DNA from 2 places in the Streptomyces sp. NPDC026522 genome. Region 1 is predicted to be linked to the other one. Evidence: riboswitches for the same ligand, from Rfam matches in the RefSeq annotation. Region 1 holds a riboswitch; the other holds the start of a gene.

Region 1 (3,390 bases):
AGGAGGGCGAGACGTACGTGTTCCAGGCCCTGGCCCCGCTGCCGGACTTCGACGGCAACCGGGTGGTGCTCGGCGCGTGGGTCGTCGAGGAAGAGGCGGCGGGGCTGGGCATCCGGGAATCGGCGGGGCCGGTCACGGACGAGTACGCCCGCTTCCTGCCCCACGTCATCCTGTAGTCGCGGGTACGGGCCTACGGGCCTCAGACCGCGAGCACCGACCGCAGCTGGTCCAGGCCCCAGTCCAAGTCCTCCTTGCTGATGACCAGCGGCGGGGCGATCCGGATGGTCGAGCCGTGGGTGTCCTTCACCAGCACGCCCAGCTCCATCAGCTTCTCGGAGATGTCCCGGCCCGTACCGCGCGCCGGGTCGATGTCCACGCCCGCCCACAGCCCGCGGCCCCGTACGGCGGTCACCGCGCCGCTGCCCACCAGCAGGTTCAGCTCCCGGTGCAGGTGGTCGCCGAGTTCGGTGGCGCGTTGCTGGTACTCGCCGGTCCGCAGCATCGCGATCACCTCCAGGGCGACCGCGCAGGCGAGCGGGTTCCCGCCGAAGGTGGACCCGTGTTCGCCGGGGCGGAACACCCCGAGCACGTCCCGGTCGGCGACCACGGCGGAGACGGGGACGACGCCGCCGCCCAGCGCCTTGCCGAGGATGTACACGTCCGGCACGACCCCCTCGTGCGCGCACGCGAAGGTCTCGCCGGTACGGCCGAGGCCCGACTGGATCTCGTCCGCCATGAACAGGACGTTCCGCTCGCGCGTCAGTTCCCGTACGCCCTGGAGGTAGCCGGCGGGCGGTACCAGGACGCCCGCCTCGCCCTGGATCGGCTCCAGCAGCACGGCCACGGTGTTCGAGGTCACGGCGTGGGAGAGGGCGGTGAGGTCCCCGTACGGGACGATCTCGAAGCCGGGGGTGTACGGCCCGAAGTGGTCCCGGGCTTCGTGGTCGGTCGAGAAGGACACGATGGTGGTGGTCCGGCCGTGGAAGTTGTCGGCCGCCACCACGATCTTGGCGTGGCCGTCCGGCACGCCCTTGACCTCGTACCCCCACTTGCGGGCGGTCTTGACCGCCGTCTCCACGGCCTCCGCGCCCGTGTTCATCGGCAGCACCATCTCCTTGCCGCACAGAGCGGCGAGTTCGGTGCAGAAGTCCGCGAAGCGGTCGTGGTGGAAGGCGCGGGAGGTGAGCGTGACCCGCTCCAGCTGCGCGCGGGCGGCGTCGATCAGACGGCGGTTGCCGTGGCCGAAGTTCAACGCCGAATAGCCGGCGAGCATGTCGAGGTACCTGCGGCCCTCCACGTCGGTCATCCACGCGCCCTCCGCCGTCGCGACGACGATCGGGAGCGGGTGGTAGTTGTGCGCGCTGTGCGCGTCGGCGGTGCGGATGGCATCAGCAGTCTTCGACACGGGGTCTCCGATCGTCCGTCAGGCAGTCGACGAGGGTGGCGTCACTTTCCATGTTCGCTCGTATACCGGACGGAGAAACCTTTCTTGTGGCGCGCCCGCTAAGGTGGTCGGTACGCACGGCGACTGGCGCACGGAGAACGGACTCTGGGGGAGTCGTGCGCGCAGGACCGCACACAGGGCCGCTCGCCTGGGCCTCGCGGGGACGAGACCAGACATCGACCCCGGAGGACCGCCATGACAGCGCCCCGCCATCCCGCCCTGTACGCGACCGACCCCGAGCTGGCGTCGTTCGTCGCGGCCGAGGAAACCCTCCAGGCGGAGACGCTCCGCCTCATCCCGAGCGAGAACTACGTGTCCGCGGCGGTGCTGGAGGCTTCCGGCACCGTCCTGCAGAACAAGTACAGCGAGGGCTACCCGGGCCGCCGCTACTACGAGGGCCAGCAGAACATCGACCGGGTCGAGGCCCTCGCGATCGAGCGGGCCAAGGGCCTGTTCGGGGTGGACCACGCGAACGTGCAGCCGTACTCCGGCTCCCCGGCGAACCTGGCCGTGTACCTGGCCTTCGCGGAGCCCGGCGACACGGTGATGGGCATGGCCCTGCCGATGGGCGGGCACCTCACGCACGGCTGGGGCGTCTCGGCGACAGGTTCCTGGTTCCGGGGCGTGCAGTACGGGGTCTCCGCGGAGACCGGGCGGATCGACTACGACGCGGTGCGGGAGCTGGCGCTCGCCGAGCGCCCGAAGATCATCTTCTGTGGCGGTACCGCGCTGCCGCGCACGATCGACTTCGAGGCCTTCGCCTCGATCGCCAAGGAGGCGGGCTCGGTCCTGGTCGCGGACGTCGCGCACATCGCGGGCCTGATCGCGGGCGGGGCGCACCCCAGCCCTGCGGGCCACGTGGACGTCATCTCCACGACCACCCACAAGACGCTGCGCGGGCCGCGCGGGGCGATGCTGATGTGCCGGGAGGAGCACGCGAAGGCCATCGACAAGGCCGTCTTCCCGGGTCTCCAGGGCGGCCCGCACAACCAGACGACGGCGGGCATCGCGGTGGCGCTGCACGAGGCGTCGCAGCCGGCGTTCGTCACGTACGCGCACGCGGTCGTGGCCAACGCGAAGGCGCTGGCCGCGGCGCTGCTGGAGCGGGGCTTCGACCTGGTGTCGGGGGGTACGGACAACCACCTGATCCTGCTGGACCTGACGTCGCGGGGGGTGCCGGGGAAGGTGGCGGCGAAGGCGCTGGACCGGGCGGGGATCGTGGTGAACTACAACACGGTGCCGTTCGATCCGCGCAAGCCGTTCGACCCGTCGGGGATCCGGATCGGTACGCCGTCGCTGACGTCGCGGGGGCTGTCGGTGGAGCACATGCCGGTGGTGGCGGAGTGGATCGCGCGAGCGGTGTCCGCGGCGGCCGCGTCGGACGAGCGCGCCCTGTCCGCGATCCGCGGCGAGGTCTCAACCCTGATGTCCGCCTTCCCGGCCCCGGGCCTCCCCCTGTCCTGACGATCGCCCCGCCCCGTCGTTTGATGCGCGGGCCCGCCAATCCAGCCTCGCCGGCGTTGACCTGACACCGGGGCCCGCCATCCAGCCTCCCCGGCGCCTGAGGCGGGGGGTCCGCCATTCCGGCCTCCCCGGCGTTTGAGGCGGGGGGTCCGCCAATCCGGCCTCCCCGGCGCCTGATGCGGGGGGTCCGCCAATCCAGCCTCGCCGGCGTTTGAGGCGCGGGGTCTGGGGCGGAGCCCCAGGAAACCCGGCTCCGCCGGGCACCGGGCTACGCCCGGGCCCACGCCTCAAACGCCGGCGAGGCTGATTTGGCCCGCCGGAGAGCGCGTCGGGGGGTACGGCGGCCCCGGTACGGGGAAAGCGGTCGCTCGGACGGGGTGGGATCCGGTCGGGGTGCTACCGGGCGGTACCGCGGCAGCGGACCGGCGGCGGCGCCGCCCGGCGGAAGGTTCCGGCCAGCGGCGGCGCCGAGCCCGCCCCCG
Region 2 (3,390 bases), on a different contig from region 1:
CTCCGCGGCGTAGTCGGCCGGCGGCGCCGGACCCGGGGCCGGCCTCAGCGGGCCCCGTGGGCGGGGGCCAGCGCCTCCACTCGCTCGGCGAGGGCGAAGTCGCTCGCGGTCACCGTGTCGCCCGCGCTGTGGGTGTTCACCGACACCCGGACCGAGTCGTAGCCGAGCGTGAGGTCCGAGTGGTGGTTCAACTCGTCCTGCACGACGGCGATGTGGGCGACGAGCGCGCTCGCCGCGAGGTGGCTGCCCAGCCGGTACGTACGCTGGATCCGGTCGTCCTCGAAGGCCCAGCCGGGAAGTTCCCGCAGCCGGTCCTCGATCTCCTTCTGGGAAAGCGGCTCGCCCGACATCCACACGCTCCTTCACGACCGGTCGGCCCCACTGACTGACGTGCTGTCAAGGTTCCCACAGCGGGCGCCGCGGGGAAGGTCCCGCGCACCGGTGCGTGCCGTTTCTTCCGGCGAAGCCCACCGCCTAACGTCGGACCATGACTTCGGCGAGTGTGGGTGCGCTGCTGCGCACGTGGCGGGAGCGGCGCGGGATCAGTCAGCTGGAACTGGCGGGGCGCGCCGGTTCCTCGTCCCGGCACATCAGCTTCGTGGAGAACGGCCGGTCCCGGCCGAGCGAGGAGATGGTGCTGCGGCTGGCGGAGCACCTCGACGTACCGGTTCGGGAACGCAACGTCCTGCTGGTGGCGGCCGGTTTCGCGCCGCGGTACGCCTGCACTCCGCTGGACGCGCCGGAGCTGGGCCTGCTGCGCGAAGTGCTGGAGCGGCTGCTGACCGCGTACGAGCCCTATCCGGCGCTGGTGGTGGACGCGACGTACCAGGTGGTCGCCGCGAACCGGGGCATCGCCAAGCTGCTGGAGGGCGTGTCCGAGCAGCTGCTGGCGCCCCCGCTGAACGCGATGCGGCTCGCCTTGCACCCGCAGGGGCTCGCCCCGCGGATCCGCAACCTGCGCGAGTGGCGCGGGCACCTGCTGGCGCAGATGGAACGGCAGATCGCGCTGGCCCGCTCGGAGCCGCTGCGCGCGCTGTACGAGGAGGTGTCGGCGTACCCGGTGGCGGAGGGGTCCGGCGGCGGTGCTCCGGCGCAGGCCGCTGCGTACATCGCGCTTCCGCTGGTGATCGAGCACGAGGGGCACGTCCTGTCCTTCGTGTCGTCCATCGCCACCTTCAACACCCCGATGGACGTGACCGTCGCCGAGCTGGCCATCGAGACCCTGCTGCCGGCCGACCCGGCGACGGCGAAGTACCTGCGCGACCCGAGCCCCTGAACCGCCCGGGCGCGGGGCGGCTGCCGGGTCCCGGCCCGGGCCGCGACGACGGCCCGGGCGGGGATCCACCGCTGTGGCCGGACCGGCCGCGCCGGGGCGGCTCAGAGCTCCGTGAAGTCGAGGCCGGCCTGGGCGGCGGCCGCCTTGACGGTCTGCTCCAGCAGGACGGCGATGGTCATCGGGCCGACGCCGCCCGGTACCGGGGTGATCAGCGAGGCGCGGGCGGCGGCCGACTCGAAGTGGACGTCGCCGACGTTGCCCTCGTTGTACCCGGCGTCCAGCACGACCGCACCCGGCTTGATGTCCTCGCCCCGGATGAACTCGGCCTTGCCGACGGCGGCGACCAGCACATCGGCCTGGCGCACGAGGGAGGGCAGGTCGCGGGTGCGGGAGTGGCAGTAGGTGACGGTGGCGTTGCGCTCCAGCAGCAGCATCCCGGCCGGCTTGCCGAGGATCGCGCTGCGGCCGACCACGACGGCGTGCTTGCCGGTGAGGTCCACGTCGTACTCCTCCAGCAGCCGCATGATGCCGCCGGGCGTGCAGGAGACGAAGCCGGGCAGGCCGAAGCCCATGGCGGCGAAGGAGTGCATGGTGACGCCGTCGACGTCCTTGCCGGGGGCGATGGCCTCGAAGGCGGCGCGTTCGTCGATGTGGTGCGGCACGGGGTGCTGGAGCAGGATGCCGCTGATCTCCGGGTCCTCGGACAGCTCGGTGAGCGTGGCGACGAGTTCCGCGGTGGTGGTCGCGGCGGGCAGCTCGACGTGGCGGGAGGTGATCCCGGCCTTGGCGCAACGGTTCTGCTTCATGCGGACGTACGTGACGGACGCGGGGTCCTCGCCGACCAGCACGGTGGCCAGACAGGGCGCGGTACCGGTGCGCTCGGTGAGCTCGGCGGCCCGGGCCGCGGTCTGCTCGGAGATGCGGCGGGCGAGGGCGGTGCCGTCCATCAGCCGGGCGGTCCGGTCCGGGGTGTGGGTCTGGGCAGTCGTCATGGGGGTCTCCTGAGCGTCGCTGCGGATCGCGGTTCGCCCAGGCGCGCGGCAGTAGGCGTACGGAGTACGCCGGGCCGCTCCCCGGTGGTGATCCACCCGAACGCCAGTCACGGCCCGCCCCCACTCTAGTCGACCTGCCGGGGGCCCGGCGGGCGGCGGGAAAGCGGTGGATCACGCGGGCGCGAGCTGGGAGGATCCGGACATGACGCGCACTTTCGACGATCTCGTCGCGGAGGCGGATTCCGTCTCCGTGGCCGGCTGGGACTTCTCCTGGCTCGACGGCCGGGCCACCGAGCAGCGGCCCTCCTGGGGGTACCAGAGGCTGCTGGGCGAGCGGCTGGCCGGCGTCCGGTCCGCCCTGGACATCCAGACCGGCGGCGGGGAGGTGCTCGCGGGCGCCGGGCCGCTGCCCCGGCTGACGGCGGCCACCGAGTCGTGGCCGCCGAACGTGGCCAAGGCCACGCGGCTGCTGCACCCGCTCGGCGCGGTCGTGGTCGTGGACGCCGACGAGCCGCCGCTGCCGTTCGGCGACGAGGCCTTCGAGCTGGTCAGCAGTCGGCACCCGGTGACCGTCTGGTGGGACGAGATCGCCCGCGTGCTGGCTCCGGGCGGCACGTACTTCTCGCAGCAGGTCGGTCCGGCCAGCGTCTTCGAGCTGGTGGAGTACTTCCTCGGGCCGCAGCCGGAGGACGTGCGGCGGGCCCGGCACCCGGACGCCGCCGTCGCCGGGGCACGGGCCGCCGGCCTGGAAATCGCCGATCTGCGCGCGGAGCGGCTGCGCACGGAGTTCCACGACGTCGGAGCCGTGATCTACTTCTTGAGGAAGGTGATCTGGATGGTGCCGGGCTTCACGGTCGGGCGCTACCGCGACCGGCTGCGCGAGCTGCACGAACGGATCGAGCGTGAAGGCTCGTTCGTCGCACATACCGCCCGTTTTCTCATCGAAGCCCGTAAATCGGGCTGAGCGGAGGGCGGGAGGAGGGCGGACGGATCGGGGCCCGATCGGGTTGCGCGGCCACAGCGTGGCGCAGGTCACTCAATTCAGCGCGTAACGAATCGACTCGGGCGTGCGATGAACCGACAGGTGTCCTCGCGCGGCCCGGAATACAGAGCCCCCTGGGG

What was found. Region 1 has a riboswitch for ZMP and ZTP ahead of ACZ4M3_RS05560 (serine hydroxymethyltransferase). Riboswitches for the same ligand answer to the same signal wherever they lie in the genome.
Region 2: linked by a shared signal. The riboswitch ahead of ACZ4M3_RS00930 (bifunctional 5,10-methylenetetrahydrofolate dehydrogenase/5,10-methenyltetrahydrofolate cyclohydrolase) and the one ahead of ACZ4M3_RS05560 (serine hydroxymethyltransferase) in region 1 are both predicted to bind ZMP and ZTP.

Annotation. Positions count from the first base shown of each region.
Region 1 covers NZ_JBVHQF010000002.1:226,574-229,963, forward strand. Annotated here, with positions in the region: gene ACZ4M3_RS05550 (glutathionylspermidine synthase family protein) at 1-176, shown strand, start outside; gene rocD (ornithine--oxo-acid transaminase) at 200-1,405, opposite strand; ZMP/ZTP riboswitch at 1,515-1,605, shown strand; gene ACZ4M3_RS05560 (serine hydroxymethyltransferase) at 1,640-2,908, shown strand.
Region 2 covers NZ_JBVHQF010000001.1:221,406-224,795, reverse strand. Annotated here, with positions in the region: gene ACZ4M3_RS00940 (4a-hydroxytetrahydrobiopterin dehydratase) at 45-350, opposite strand; gene ACZ4M3_RS00935 (helix-turn-helix domain-containing protein) at 488-1,276, shown strand; gene ACZ4M3_RS00930 (bifunctional 5,10-methylenetetrahydrofolate dehydrogenase/5,10-methenyltetrahydrofolate cyclohydrolase) at 1,378-2,268, opposite strand; ZMP/ZTP riboswitch at 2,297-2,389, opposite strand; gene ACZ4M3_RS00925 (methyltransferase domain-containing protein) at 2,471-3,232, shown strand.